DNA from 2 places in the Streptomyces sp. RKAG293 genome. Region 2 is predicted to be linked to the other one. Evidence: riboswitches for the same ligand, from Rfam matches in the RefSeq annotation. Region 2 holds a riboswitch; the other holds the start of a gene.
The links. A riboswitch is a leader RNA that binds a small molecule or an ion and turns the genes downstream of it on or off. The one in region 2 is predicted to bind cobalamin.

Region 1 (7,519 bases), 2.7 Mb from region 2:
ACAGCAGCGCGTACGTTCCCGCGCACACGCCGAGCAGTCCGCCCAGCGTCAGCGCGGCCGTCGTCCGGCGTATCCCGGCCGGTACGTCGGCGGAGCGGCCGTAGCCGCGGGCGTCCATCGCGGCGGCCAGCGCCACCGACCGCTCCAGCGCCCCTTCCAGAACCGGAAGTCCGACCTGCAGCAGCGCCAGCACCCCGCGGTCGTCACGGCCCCGCAGCCGGCGGGCGGCGCGCAGCCGCTGCACATCGGTGACGAGGTTCGGGGCGAAGGTCATCGCCACGACGACCGCGACACCCGCCTCGTACAGCGCGCCCGGCAGCGACTTGAGCAGGCGGGCCGGGTTGGCGAGCGCGTTCGCCGCGCCCACGCAGACCAGCAGGGTGGCCAGCTTCATGCCGTCGTACAGCGCGAACAGCAGACCCTCAGCGGTCACCTTCCCGCCCAGCCTGACCCCCCGCGCCCAGTCGGGCAGCGGGACCTCGGGCAGCCTGAACAGCACGTAGGTCCCCGGGATCGGCGAGCCGAGCAGGACCGCGAAGGCCAGCCGGATCGCCAGCACCACCAGTCCCAGCTTCAGGAACGCCCCGTAGGACTTCGCCCAGGGCGCGTCCGTGCGGCGGGCGGCGACCACATAGCCCGCGACCGCGACCAGCAGCAGGAGCAGCAGCGGATTGGTGGTCCTGGACGCCGCCGTCGCCAGCCCCAGCGCCCACAGCCACCACGCCCCGGCGTGCAGCGCCGTCGACCGGGTGGCGACGGCGGCCCCGCGGCCGGCGGTGTTCCGGCGTACCCCGGTGTTCATCCGCGCCGGCGGCGGGCCTGCCAGAGGGCCGCCCCGCCGAGGGCGAGGACGGCGGCGATGCCGGCGAACCAACCGACCGAGGGACCCCCGCCGTCACCGCCGCCGTCGCCCGACGCCTGCGGCGCGGGGCTCTTCGACGCCGATGCCGTGCCGGAGCCTCCGGAGCCTTCTGCGACCGGCTCCCCGCAGCCCGCCTTCGGGTAGCCGGCGATGGCGCACACCATGCCGGCCGAGTTGTAGCGCAGCGGCTTGGCGACGGCGGCGAGCGCGTCGTCGCCCGTCGCGTCGCCCGGGACCTGGGCGCAGGCGGTACGCGGCGCGGGCGGTGCCGCACCGCCGCCCGCGTCGGCGGCGGTGCCGAAGTCCAGCACGAGGGCGATGCGCTTGGTGCCGCCCTTGGGCGGGGTGCCCGTGCAGATCGCGGCGAACGACGTGGCGCCGGGGACGTCCCGCGGCTTCGAGGAGTCCTGCGCCTCGGCGCTGGCCGCGAAGCGCCAGCCCTCCACCGACCCGTCGTCGGGCCGGTCCAGCGCGGGACCGGTCTGCGCGTACGTCCAGGTGTCGCCGGAGCGCTGCCAGAACGACCAGTAGCGGTACGCGGCGGCCTGCGCGGGCAGGGCGGAGACCGCGAGCAGCGCGCCGAGCGCCAGCAGGACGGCGAGGACCCGCAGCCGGGGGCGCGGCATCAGCCCTGCTTCTTCTTGCGGCCGCTGACGAGGAACCCGACGCCGATGCTGGCGACGAAGAAGACCCCGACGATCCACCAGGTGGCCGAGGAGGACTTGTCGTCCTTCTTCTCGGTCCTGTCGGACGGCGACGGGCTCGCGCTCGCCGCGGCGGCCGGCTTCGGGCCGAGGTTGGTCAGCTGCTGGACGAGGTCCGCGCCGCCGGCGCTCCGCGGGTCGTTGCCCGTCGCGTGGGCGGCGAGGATCAGCTGGGACAGGGCCGCGGGGTTGCCCTTCGACCAGGTCGCGGAGTTCTTCGCGAGCCAGTCGTACGACGTCTTCGCCGTGTCGCGCTGGTGGATCGCGGCCAGCGCGATCACGGCGTCGGCGGTGGTGCCGTAGTCCGGCGTCGGCTTGTCCGCGCCCGGCGTGACGGCGGTCAGGTGGCCGCCGCCCGCGGTGAGCTGCGTCGTCAGGTACGCGCCGCCGGCCGAGGCGGCACCGTCCGCGTCGAGCTTCTTGTAGGCGTCGGGCGACGCGCAGTCCGGGGCGGTCGCGACCACGTTCGTGGTCGACGGGGCGACGACGAACCCCGCGCCGTGGGCGCCGCGCACCGCGTCGGCGGTGGCCTTGGCGTTCACCGTGAGCTTGCCGTTCATCGGGTAGCCGAAGGCGCCGCGGTCGGCGGCCTTGGCGTCGCAGCCGAACTGGAAGGCCTTGAGGCTGTCCGAGGCCTCCCGGACAGCGCTCTGCGCGCCGATCACGACACCGGTGGAGTTCGGGTCGGAGGCGCCGCCGGGGTTGTACGACCAGCCGCCGTCCTTGTTGCGCACCGAGGTCAGCCAGTCGGTGGCCTTCTTCACGACAGTGTCTGTGGTGGCCTTGTCGCCCAGCGCGGTGAGCGCCTGCACGGCGATGCCCGTCGCGTTGGTGTCCTCCGTCTTGGCGTCGCAGGCCTTCGACGTGTCGGCCCGGTACGACGGGAAGCCGCCGTCCGCGCACTGCTGACCGGTCAGCCAGGCCACGGCGCTGTCGGCCGGCTTCACCCCGGCGGTGTCCAGCGCCAGCAGCGCGTACGACTGCCGCCACACCCCGTCGTACGTCGGGTCCCCGGTGCCGTAGAGACCCGGCGGCAGCGGGGTGTCGGCGGAGGCCGCGGGCACCGCGGCCATACCGAGCACGGTGGCGGCGGCGAGCGCGGCGGCGCTGCGACGGAGGTTCATGAGGGGTTGATGCCTTTCGCTGAGCGGGTGCGTGGCCGGGCGCACCGCTGCGAGCCCGCGCCATGCGCGGGGCACCGGGCTCCGGCTCCGTTACCTCGACGGTGCCGGTCACCGCCGATACGTCGCCGCATCTGCCGGACCGGGAGCCGCTCCCGTCCGCGCGGGTACTCCGACTCGCCGCCCCTGCCCTGGGGACGGCTCACGGTTGCGGGTCAGTGCCGGATTCGCGCCGGCTTCCCCCGCTCGGACGTGGATGGAATTGTCCCGAACATCGTATGCCCTGCGGGTGCCGCTCCCGGTCCCGGCCCGCCCGCGCCCCGGCCGCCCGTTCCGTCAGACCGCCTGGTACGTGACCGGGTCGGAGCCGGGGACGGCCTCGGCGCGGCCGGCCTTCACCAGCCGCCGCAGATGGGCCTCGGCCTCGGAGACGGCGATGTTGCGGGAGCCGAACGGGATCTGCTCCCAGGGACGGTTCCACTCCATCACCTCGGCGAGCTGCCAGGGCGTGCGCGGTGCGTCGCTGATCAGCGCCGCCAGCCCGGCGAGCCGCTCCTCGTGGTGGTCGAGCAGCTCCCGCACCCGGCCCGCCGCGTCCTTGAACGCGTACTGGTGGGCGGGCAGCACCTCGTCGGGGTTCAGCCGGCCGATGCGCTCCAGCGAGGCCAGGTAGTCGCCGAGCGGATCGGTCTCGACCTCGTCGTCGGGGTCCTCGTACAGCCCGATGTGCGGGGAGATCCCCGGCAGCAGGTGGTCGCCGGAGAACAGCCGCCGGCTCTCCTCCAGGAACAGGCAGACGTGCCCGGGGGTGTGGCCGGGCGTCCAGATGGCGCGCAGCCGCCGGCCGGCGAGGTCCACGAGCTCGCCGGGTTCGATGTCCCGGTCCGGGAGCGCGGGCCGCAGCCCCGGCAGGGTGGTCGGCCGGCCGGCGGCGCGGGCGGCGCGCAGCGGGGCGAGGTGCTCCTCGGGGGCCCCGGCGGCGATGAGCTTCGCCATCATGAAGGACATCCAGCGGGCCGGCTCGGCGGACCGGGTGCGGCGCACCACGTCCGCGTCGGCGGCGTGCATCGCGATCCAGGCCCCGGACACCTCCCGGACCTGCGCGGACAGCCCGTGGTGGTCGGGGTGGTGGTGGGTGATGAGGACGCCGTGCACCTCGGCGACGGAGGTGCCCGCCTCGACGAGACCGGCCTCCAGTGCGGCGTACGAGTCCGGGTCGTCCCAGCCGGTGTCGATCAGCACGGGACCGCGGTCGGTGTCCAGGAGATGGACGAGCGTGTGGCCGAGGGGGTTGTCGGGGATCGGGACCGGGATGCTCCAGACCCCTCCGCCGTGGTCGGTCACGCGCACCATCTGGTCCCCTCTCGCCGACGAAGTCATTGCCCACTATAACTAGAACTGGTATCAGTTCTGAAACAGCGTCAGGTATGGGCCGACCCGCAGGAGGCACCAGTAATGACCGACCTCATCGAACACGGACAGCTGTTCATCGGCGGGGAGTTGGTGGACCCGCTCGGCAGCGAGACCATCGAGGTCATCTCCCCGCACACCGAGCAGGTCATCGGGCGGGTGCCGCACGCCTCCCGCGCCGACGTGGACCGCGCGGTCGCCACGGCCCGCAAGGCGTTCGACGAGGGTCCGTGGCCGCGGATGACCCTCGACGAGCGGATCGCCGTCGTCACCCGCATCAAGGACGCGATCGCCGTCCGGTACGACGAGATAGGCCGTCTCATCAGCTCGGAGAACGGCTCCCCCTACTCGTGGAGCATCCTCGCCCAGTCGCTCGGCGCGATGATGGTGTGGGACGCGGCGATCACCGTCGCCCGCGACTTCCCCTACGAGGAGCACCGCACCGGCGTCCTCGGCCCGATCCTGGTCCGCCGGGAGCCCGTCGGGGTCGTCGCGGCCGTGGTGCCGTGGAACGTCCCGCAGTTCACCGCCGCCGCCAAGCTCGGGCCCGCGCTGCTCACCGGCTGCACCGTCGTACTGAAGCCGTCGCCGGAGACCCCGCTCGACGCGTACGTGCTGGCCGAGATCACCAAGGAGGCCGGGCTGCCCGACGGCGTGCTGTCGGTCGTGGCGGCCGACCGGGAGGTCAGCGAGTACCTGGTCGGCCACCCCGGCGTCGACAAGGTGTCGTTCACCGGCTCGGTCGGGGCCGGCCGGCGGGTGATGGAGGTCGCGTCCCGCAACCTCACCCGCGTCACCCTGGAACTGGGCGGCAAGTCCGCCGCCGTCATCCTCCCGGACGTGGACCTGGACACCGCCGTCCCCGGCATCACCTCGGCCGCCTGGATGAACAACGGCCAGGCGTGCGTGGCCCAGACCCGGATCCTGGCGCCGCGCTCCCGCTACGACGAGATCGCCGAGCGCTTCGCCGCGGCCGCCTCCGCGCTGGTCGTCGGCGATCCGCTCGACCCGGCCACCGAGGTCGGCCCGCTGGTCGCCCAGCGCCAGCAGCAGCGCTCGTTCGACTACATCAAGATCGGTCAGGAGGAGGGCGCGAAGGTGCTGACCGGCGGCGGCCGGCCGGCCGGACTGGACACCGGCTGGTACGTCGAACCGACGCTCTTCGGCGATGTCAGCAACTCCATGCGGATCGCCCGCGAGGAGATCTTCGGCCCGGTCATCTGCCTGCTCCCGTACGACGACGAGGCCGAGGCGCTGCGGATCGCCAACGACTCCGAGTTCGGGCTGTCCGGCAGCGTGTGGACCGCCGACGTCGAGCACGGCATCGACATCGCCCGCCAGGTGCGCACCGGCACGTACTCGGTGAACACCTTCAGCCTCGACATGCTCGGCCCGTTCGGCGGCTACAAGAACTCGGGCGTGGGCCGGGAGTTCGGCCCCGAGGGCTTCGGCGAGTACCTGGAGCACAAGATGATCCACCTGCCGGCCGGATACCAGGCGCCGGCCGGTACGGCGGGGGCGGCGGGCTGATGGGCGACCGCTGGCACATCGAGGTGGACCGCACGGTCTGCATCGGCTCCGGCATGTGCGTCAACGCGGCCCCGGACGGCTTCACCCTCGACGGCGCCCGGCAGTCCCACCCCGCCGCCGCCGAGGCCGACGCCTCGGAACAGGTGCTGGCGGCGGCCGAAGGGTGCCCGGTGGAGGCGATCACGCTCACCCTGCTCGCCACCGGTGAGCCGGTCTTCCCGCCCGAGGAGTAACGACCTGGTGCGGAACAGCTGTCCAGCCGCAGGTCAGGACACGTCCTGACCTGTGGCTGCGCACCCGTGCATTACGCACATATGCGTTCTGCACGGGTATTTCGTTACGGACGCGACTGTTCCCCGTTTCGGCCACGTGAAAATCTCAGCACCTCGAGGCCGGAGGGGGAGAGTCATGGACAAGCGGTACGAGGTCTTTTGCCTAGTCGACAGGTATTTCTACGAGACCCCGGACCGCTTGTCCACGGGCTCCGGTTCCGACAAGGGATCCGGTGCGTCGCTCTACGAGCCGGCCCAGCGCCCGGTTCCCGAGGGCTGGCGCACCGGACGCTCCGGTGACTGGCTGCACTTCACGCCGGTGGACGGCACCGGCGTTCCCAGACCCGGATCGCCCCCGCAGGGGTGGAAGATCCATGTCTCCGCGTGTCTGGAAAACGCCGAGAAGACCATCGCGAAGGTTTGGGACCACTGCGTCCCGCGCGGCATACCGTTCAAGTTCGTACCCGGTCCCTACGCCCTGCACCTGCGCAACTCCAAGTACGCGGGGCGCGCCTCCAGCGGCAAGTGCATCACCATCTACCCGTCTGACGACGAGCAGTTGCACACGATCCTCCGGGAACTGGAGGACCTGCTCGGCGGCGAGGCCGGCCCGTACATCCTCAGCGACCTGCGCTGGAACCAGGGACCGCTCTACGTCCGCTACGGCGGATTCGCCCAGCGGTACTGCGTGGACGCCTCGGGTGTGCTGGTCTCCGCCGTCGAGGACGCCGACGGCGTGCTCGTACCGGACCGCCGGGAGCCGGCCTTCCACGTCCCGCCGTGGGTGACGCTCCCCGCGTTCCTCCAGCCGCACCTGGACGCCCGCAACGCCACGACCACCAACGACCTCCCGTACCGCATCGAGAGTGCTCTGCACTTCTCCAACGGCGGCGGTGTCTACACCGGCCAGGACGTGCGGACCGGCGAGAAGGTCGTCCTCAAGGAGGCCAGGCCGTACGCCGGGCTGGCCGCGGACGGGGCCGACGCCGTCGCCCGGCTGGAGCGCGAGAAGACCGCTCTGGAACGGCTGTCGGGGCTGGGCATCGCCCCCGAGGTCCGCGACTGGTTCGTCCTGGGCGACCACCGCTTCCTGGTGATGGACTTCCTGGAGGGCCGCACCCTCAACTCGTTCTTCGCCCAGCGCCATCCGCTGATCTCCGTCGATCCCGACCCTTCGGCGGTCGCCGACTACACCGACTGGGCGCTCGGCATCCACGCCGCGGTCGAGGAGGCCGTCGCCGCCGTGCACAGCCGCGGTGTGGTCTTCAACGACCTGCACATGTTCAACATCATGGTCGGGCCCGACGAACGGTCGGTCTCGCTGCTGGACTTCGAGGCCGCCGCGCACATTGACGAGCACACCCGCCAGGCCCTGGCCCACCCCGGCTTCATCGCCCCGGCGGACCGCAGGGGCTTCGAGGTGGACCGGTACGCGCTCGCCTGTCTGCGGCTGGCGCTGTTCCTGCCGATGACGACGCTGCTGGTGGTGGACCGCGACAAGGCCGTACACCTGGCCGACGTGATCGCCGAACAGTTCCCGGTGCCCAGGGAGTTCCTCGACGAGGCCGTCGAGACGATCACCGGAACCAGTCCCACCACCCGCGGTCGGACCCCCTACGT
Region 2 (7,519 bases):
TCGTACGAGGCCTTCTCGACAGCTGGATCGCGGACAGTCCTGACACCCGGGACTGGCGTGATCTGGAGGAGGTCTGCTGACCTTGCGCGGCCCCGTACGCTTGACGGGTCTATGACGGTATTGGGAAGGCGTACGGCGGAACATGTCGCAGCAGGAAACCGAGAAGCAGCAGGACCGGCACGCGCACGAGCACGATGAAGCGTCGGAGTTCTTCGACGACATCACGGACGCCGAGGCGCGCGAGCTGGCGTACCGCGAGCGCGGGACGGCCCGCCCGATCACCGTCGTGGGCAATCCGGTGCTCCACAAGGAGTGCCGCGACGTCACGGAGTTCGACGACGCGCTCGCCGCCCTCGTGGACGACATGTTCGCGAGCCAGAAGGCCGCCGAGGGTGTCGGCCTCGCCGCCAACCAGATCGGCGTCGACCTCAAGGTCTTCGTCTACGACTGCCCGGACGACGACGGCGTGCGCCACACCGGCGCCGTCTGCAACCCGGTCCTGGACGAGATCCCCGCCGACCGGCGCGTGCTCGACGACTCCAACGAGGGCTGCCTCTCGGTGCCCGGCGCCTACATGGAACTGGCCCGCCCGGACTACGCGATCGTCCGCGGCCAGGACCTCAAGGGCAACCCCATCGCCCTGGAGGGCACCGGCTACTTCGCCCGCTGCCTCCAGCACGAGACCGACCACCTGTACGGCTACCTGTACATCGATCGGCTCTCCAAGCGCGACCGCAAGGACGTCCTGCGCCAAATGGAAGAAGCCACCCCCAAGTTCGCCACGGTCCCCAACGACTGACCGTTCGCCGGCAGCACCACGCGTAAGGGCCCCGCTCCAGGAATGCGTCCTGGAGCGGGGCCCTTACGCGTTGCCGGCGTGGTGACCGGAAGTCGTGGTGACTAGAAGTCGTCGTCGAAGCCGACCGTGCCCTCGACCGCCACCTGGTAGGCGGAGGCGCGGCGTTCGAAGAAGTTGGTCAGTTCCTGGACGCCCTGGAGCTCCATGAAGGAGAAGGGGTTCTCCGAGCCGTAGACCGGCTTGATGCCGAGCCGGGCGAGGCGCTGGTCGGCGACGCACTGGAGGTACTCGCGCATCGACTCGGTGTTCATGCCGGGCAGGCCGTCACCGCAGAGGTCGCGGCCGAACTGGAGTTCCGCCTCGACGGCCTCGCGGATCATGTCGGTGATCTGCTGGTCGAGTTCCGCGTCGAAGAGGTCCGGCTCCTCCTCGCGGACGGTGTCGACGAACGCGAACGCCGCGTCCATGTGACCGGTCTCGTCGCGGAAGACCCAGTTGGTGCCGGTCGCCAGTCCGTGCAGCAGGCCCCGCGAGCGGAACCAGTAGACGTAGGCGAAGGCGCCGTAGAAGAACAGCCCCTCGATGCAGGCCGCGAAGCAGATCAGGTTGAGCAGGAAGCGGCGCCGGTCGGACTTGGACTCCAGCCGGTCGATCTTCTCGACGGAGTCCATCCACTTGAAGCAGAACTGCGCCTTCTCGCGGATCGACGGGATGCTCTCGACCGCGTCGAAGGCGGCGGCCCGGTCGTCCGGGTCGGGGAGGTACGTGTCGAGCAGCGTCAGATAGAACTGGACGTGCACGGCCTCCTCGAAGAGCTGGCGGGACAGGTAGAGCCGGGCCTCGGGCGAGTTGATGTGCTTGTAGAGCGTGAGCACGAGGTTGTTGGAGACGATCGAGTCACCGGTCGCGAAGAACGCGACGAGGCGGCCGATCATGTGCTGCTCGCCGGGGGAGAGCTTGGCGAGGTCGGCGACGTCGGAGTGGAGGTCGACCTCCTCGACGGACCAGGTGTTCTTGATCGCGTTGTGGTAGCGCTCGTAGAACTCCGGGTAGCGCATCGGACGCAGGGTCAGCTCGAAGCCCGGGTCCAGGAGGTGCTTCTCGTGCGTCGTCGTGTTGGGTGTGCTGGGCATTACTGGCAGGCCTCGCAGGACTCGGGGTTTTCCAGGGAGCAGGCGACGGCGTCGTCGTCGGTCGTCTGCTGGACGGGGATGGGCGCGGGCACGGCGGCCGCCGGCGCTGCCGCGGCGGCGCGGGCGATCCTGGTGGCCGGCCGGGACCGCAGGTAGTACGTGGTCTTCAGACCCTGCTTCCAGGCGTACGCGTACATCGAGCTGAGCTTGCCGATGGTCGGCGAGGCCATGAAGAGGTTCAGCGACTGGCTCTGGTCGAGGTACGGGGTGCGCGCCGCGGCCATGTCGATCAGGGCGCGCTGCGGCAGCTCCCAGGCGGTGCGGTACAGGGCGCGCACCTCGGCCGGGATCCAGGTGAAGCCCTCGACGGAGCCGTTGGACTCGCGCAGCGCCTCGCGGGACTGGGCGTCCCAGACGCCGAGCTCCTTGAGCTCGTTCACCAGGTAGGAGTTGACCTGGAGGAACTCACCCGACAGCGTCTCGCGCTTGAAGAGGTTGGAGACCTGCGGCTCGATGCACTCGTAGACACCGGCGATCGAGGCGATCGTCGCGGTCGGCGCGATGGCCAGCAGTAGGGAGTTGCGCATGCCGGTCTTCGCGATCCGGGCGCGCAGCGCGTTCCAGCGCTCCGGCCAGAGCGACTCGGCGGTGTCGTAGTGGTCGGGGTGCAGCACGCCCTGGGCGGTACGGGTCTGCTCCCAGCCGGGGTGCGGGCCGTGCCGCTCGGCGAGGGTGGCGGACGCCTCGTACGCGGCGAGCATGATCCGCTCGGAGATGCGGGTGGACAGCGTCCGCGCTTCGGCGGAGTCGAACGGCAGCCGCAGCTGGAAGAAGACGTCCTGCAGGCCCATCAGGCCCAGGCCCACCGGCCGCCAGCGGGAGTTCGACGCGCCGGCCTGGTCGGTCGGGTAGAAGTTGATGTCCACCACGCGGTCGAGGAAGGTGACGGCGGTGCGGACCGTCGCGTCGAGCTTCTGCCAGTCCATCTCGCCGTCGGTGCCGAGGTGGGCGGAGAGGTTGACCGAGCCGAGGTTGCAGACGGCGGTCTCGCCGTCGTCGGAGACCTCCAGGATCTCGGTGCACAGGTTCGAGGAGTGGACGACGTTGCCGGGCAGCGCCGTCTGGTTGGCGGTGCGGTTGGCGGAGTCCTTGAAGTTCAGCCAGCCGTTGCCGGTCTGCGCGAGGGTGCGCATCATCCGGGCGTAGAGCTGGCGGGCCGGGATGGTCTTGATGGCCAGACCGGCGGACTCGGCCTTGTGGTAGGCGGCGTCGAAGTCGCCGCCCCACAGGTCGACGAGCTCGGGTACGTCGGCGGGGGAGAACAGCGACCAGTCGGTGTCGGAGTCCACCCGGCGCATGAACTCGTCGGGGATCCAGTGCGCGAGGTTGAGGTTGTGCGTACGCCTGGCCTCCTCGCCGGTGTTGTCGCGCAGCTCCAGGAACTCCTCGATGTCGGCGTGCCACGTCTCCAGGTAGACGGCGGCGGCGCCCTTGCGCCGGCCGCCCTGGTTGACGGCGGCGACGGACGCGTCGAGGGTGCGCAGGAACGGGACGATGCCGTTGGAGTGCCCGTTGGTGCCGCGGATCAGCGAGCCGCGGGAGCGGATCCGGCTGAACGGGATGCCGATGCCGCCGGCGTGCTTCGAGAGCCGGGCGACCTGGTGGTAGCGGTCGTAGATCGAGTCCAGCTCGTCGAGCGGGGAGTCCAGCAGGTAGCACGACGACATCTGCGGGTGCCGGGTGCCGGAGTTGAAGAGCGTGGGGGAGCTGGGGAGGTAGGAGAGCGTGCTGGTCAGCGCGTAGAGCTCGCCGACCTCGACGAGGGCGCGCACCGAGTGGTCCTCGGCCAGGCCGCAGGCGACGCGCAGCAGGAAGTGCTGCGGGGTCTCGATGACCTGGCGGGTGATCGGGTGCCGCAGCAGATAGCGGCTGTGCAGGGTGCGCAGGCCGAAGTACTCGAGGCGGTCGTCGGCGGTGTCGTCGATCATCGCGTCCAGGCGGGCGGCGTGCAGCAGGACGAACTCGGCGGTGGCGTCGGCGATCAGGCCTTCGCGGTGCCCGACGGCGATGGAGGCGGAGAAGGAGACGGCGCCCTGCCCCGCCGCCTCGTCGGCGACCGCGCGGGCCAGCAGCCGGGCCGCGAGCCGGCTGTACTGCGGGTCCTCGGAGATCAGTCCGGCGGCGGCCTCGGTGGCCAGCGCCCGCAGTTCGGCCTCGTCCGATCCGGCGTTGCGGCCGCGGAGGGCGGCAGCGGCGACCCGGCCGGGGTCGGTGTCGGGGAGGTCGACGGTCAGTTCCGTCAGGGTGTGCAGCAGGATGGTTCCTGCTGAGGCGGGGGCTGCGGGCGCGATGGTCACGTTGGTGCTCTCTCCCTCGAACGCGGCGACGGCGTCGCGAGGGGGGAGGAGCAGGCGCGTTCGGGCACACCGCATCAGGGCAGGGGTGTGCCATATCGCGTCCGCCGGCCCAACCCGCGAGGCCCGGACAACACTGCACCCGGAAGGCAGGACCGGGTGCGCCGTCGGCAGGTGGCCGGACTGTGCGGGCGTGCGCAGGCACGACCGCTCACCGTTGCGGGGCAGTGCCGGATTCTCACCGGCTTCCCCTGCGTGGACAGCGGTCCTGAGCATACATCTAGTGGCGCCTCGCAGCGGTAACCCCAGATGTTGTGTCTGGTGTGTTGCGCCGTGGACGGTATGCGTTACAACGGGAGGGCGTACGTGAACAGGTGGACGCCCGGAACGGGCGACCAGTCGCGGTCCGGCGTGCGCCGGAATCCGAGCCGTTCGTAGATCCGGTGGGCGCCGGTCATCGACTGCTGGGTGGACATCACCAGTTGCCGGACGCCGAGGGCGCGGGCCCGTTCCACACACGCCAGGACGAGTGCCTCGCCGGTGCCGCGGCCGCGCGCGGACGGGTCGACGGCGAGCATCCGGAACTCCGCCTCGCCGTCCCGGGCTATGTCGCCCCAGGGGCTGCCGGGAGGGGCGAACGTCACGCAGCCGAGCAGCGTGTCGTCCGCCGCGTCGACGGCGACGAGCACCTCCGCGGACACCGCGCGGGCGCGGGCGTCGCGCAGCTTCGGGGCGTACTGGCCGTCCGGCTGGGTGTGGCCGTCGGCGATGAAGGCGTCGGCGGTGATGCGGCCTGCCGCATCGAGCTCGTCCGCTCGCGCGGGGCGGATGATGATGTCCATCCCCGCAGTCTGCCGCATGGCCGGCGCCGGCCCGCGGGGAGTACGGGGGAGTCCATCGGGTGCCTTCAGACGACCGGGCTGAAGGCGCCGCGGGTCGCCTCCGCCGGCACTCGGCTGGGGGAGGACTGCTCCTCGCGACGCCGCTCCGCGGCCCTCGCGGCCCGGATCTGGCGGGAGATGCGGAGCTCGATGCCGAAGCCGATCAGGGCGGGCAGGGCGATGAGGAGGATCAGGGCGCCGGCGGCCAGGAGGCCGAGGAATGTGTTCATGCATCTATTTTCGCGGGGGGTGCTCCGCCATGGCAGTGGCAGGACTGACGCACTACCGCTAATTACTGCCAAGTGCGATGCTGGTCCCATGCTGGAAAACGTCGCAGTGGTGCTGATGGACGGCGGACACGCCTTCGAACTGGGCGTCGTCTGCGAAGTCTTCGGCATCGACCGCAGTGAGCAGGGGCTGCCCGTCTACGACTTCGCCGTCGTCGGCATCGGGAAGCAGCCCGTCCAGTTGCACAACGGCATGGACGTCTCGACGCCGTACGGGATCGACCGGCTGGAGGAGGCGGACCTCATCGCCGTCCCGGCCGGGTGCGACTACCCCGAGCGGGCGGAGTACCCGCCGGAGCTGCTGCGCGCGCTGCGCGGAGCCGTGGAGCGGGGCGGCCGGGTGCTCAGCGTGTGCTCGGGGGCGTTCGTGCTGGGCGCGGCCGGGCTGCTGGACGGCCGGAGCTGCACCACGCACTGGCGGCACACGGACGCGCTGGCGCGCCGCTTCCCGCTCGCCCGGATCGAGCCGGACGTGCTGTACGTGGACGACGACCCGGTGATCACGTCCGCCGGTACGGCCGCGGGCATCGACGCCTGTCTGCACCTGGTCCGCAAGGAGCAGGGCGGCGCGGTGGCCTCCGGCATCGCCCGGCGCATGGTGGTGCCGCCGCACCGGGAGGGCGGGCAGGCGCAGTACGTGGACCGGCCGCTGCCGCGCGGCCGGTGCGACACCGTGGGCGCGGTGCTCAGCTGGATGGAGCGCCATCTGGACCGTGAGGTGACCGTCGAGGAACTGGCCGCCCGCGCCCATATGTCGCCGCGCACCTTCGCCCGCCGCTTCCACCAGGAGACCGGCACCACCCCGTACCGCTGGCTGCTGGGCCAGCGGGTGCTGCTGGCGCGCGAGTTGCTGGAGGGGACGGACGAGACGATGGACGCGATCGCCGCCCGCGCGGGCTTCGGCAGCTCGGCGACCCTGCGCCATCACTTCGCCCAGTGGGTGGGCACCACCCCGCAGGCCTACCGCCGGACGTTCAGGGACCCGGTGCCCGCGCGGAGCGCGTGACACCGGGTCCCGGGGAGCCGCGGAGGAACCGGCGGCTCAGGAGAGATCAGTTGAGAACCGCCGGCTCAGGATCCAGCGGCAGCTCTTTCTTGACGCCCGGCTCACCGGAGTCGGCCGTGTAGTCGGAGGGCGAGGTCTCGTCGACGCCCTCAGGCGCCTTGAGCGCCTTGAGGACGAAGGTCAGCACGACCGCCACCACTATGTTGATCACGAAGGCCGTGAGGCCGATGTAGCCCTTCTCGCCGATGTACGGGATCAGGTCCGCGTTCCCGGCGAAGTGGTTCTGCGCCGGGGTGTGCTGCTCGTACGCCTTCCAGGTGCCGTAGAACATGCCCGCGGCCCAGCCGGCCAGCAGCGCCCAGCGGTGGAACCACCGGGTGAACAGACCGCCGACGATGGCCGGGACGGTCTGCAGGATCCAGATGCCGCCCAGCAGCTGGAAGTTGATCGCGACGGTCTTGTCCATGGTGAGGACGAAGATCAGCGCGCCGACCTTCACCAGCAGCGACACCAGCTTGGAGACCTTGGTCTCCTGCGCGGGGGTGGCGTCGGGCTTGATGAAGTCCTTGTAGATGTTGCGGGTGAACAGGTTCGCCGCGGCGATCGACATGATGGCCGCGGGCACCAGCGCGCCGATGCCGATCGCGGCGAACGCCACCCCCGCGAACCAGTCGGGGAACATGTCCTCGAACAGCTGCGGGATCGCCGTCTGCGGGTTGTACCCCTTCACCCCGACACCGACGCCGGCCGCCAGCGCCATGAAGCCGAGCATCGCCAGCAGGCCCAGCATCAGCGAGTACAGCGGCAGGATGGTGGTGTTGCGGCGGATGACGTTGCGGCTCTTGCCGGACAGCACCGCGGTCACCGAGTGCGGGTACAGGAACAGCGCCATGGCCGAACCGAGCGCCAGGGTCGCGTACGCCCACTGCGCCTGTGGCCCGGAGACCAGCGAGCCCCTGGGCTTCCCCGTCGCCGGGTTGACGGTGGCGTAGGCCTTGCCCGCCTTGTCGAAGATGCTGTCGAAGCCGCCCAGCTTGTACGGGATGTAGATGATCGCCA

Region 1: it holds a riboswitch for cobalamin, as region 2 does, so the genes downstream of both, LNW72_RS14005 (prenyltransferase/squalene oxidase repeat-containing protein) here and LNW72_RS26435 (ribonucleoside-diphosphate reductase subunit alpha) in region 2, are expected to answer to the same signal.

What each region holds. Positions count from the first base shown of each region.
Region 1 is NZ_JAJOZB010000001.1:3,148,724-3,156,242, reverse strand. It holds gene LNW72_RS14015 (CbiQ family ECF transporter T component) at 1-802, opposite strand, end outside; gene LNW72_RS14010 (SCO2322 family protein) at 799-1,488, opposite strand; gene LNW72_RS14005 (prenyltransferase/squalene oxidase repeat-containing protein) at 1,488-2,690, opposite strand; cobalamin riboswitch at 2,832-2,958, opposite strand; gene LNW72_RS14000 (MBL fold metallo-hydrolase) at 3,024-4,040, opposite strand; gene LNW72_RS13995 (aldehyde dehydrogenase) at 4,143-5,627, shown strand; gene LNW72_RS13990 (ferredoxin) at 5,627-5,860, shown strand; gene lanKC (class III lanthionine synthetase LanKC) at 6,036-7,519, shown strand, end outside.
Region 2 is NZ_JAJOZB010000001.1:5,886,696-5,894,214, forward strand. It holds gene LNW72_RS26420 (hypothetical protein) at 1-80, shown strand, start outside; gene def (peptide deformylase) at 143-799, shown strand; gene LNW72_RS26430 (ribonucleotide-diphosphate reductase subunit beta) at 901-1,932, opposite strand; gene LNW72_RS26435 (ribonucleoside-diphosphate reductase subunit alpha) at 1,932-4,289, opposite strand; cobalamin riboswitch at 4,438-4,569, opposite strand; gene LNW72_RS26440 (GNAT family N-acetyltransferase) at 4,634-5,128, opposite strand; gene LNW72_RS26445 (hypothetical protein) at 5,194-5,397, opposite strand; gene LNW72_RS26450 (helix-turn-helix domain-containing protein) at 5,486-6,460, shown strand; gene mctP (monocarboxylate uptake permease MctP) at 6,507-7,519, opposite strand, start outside.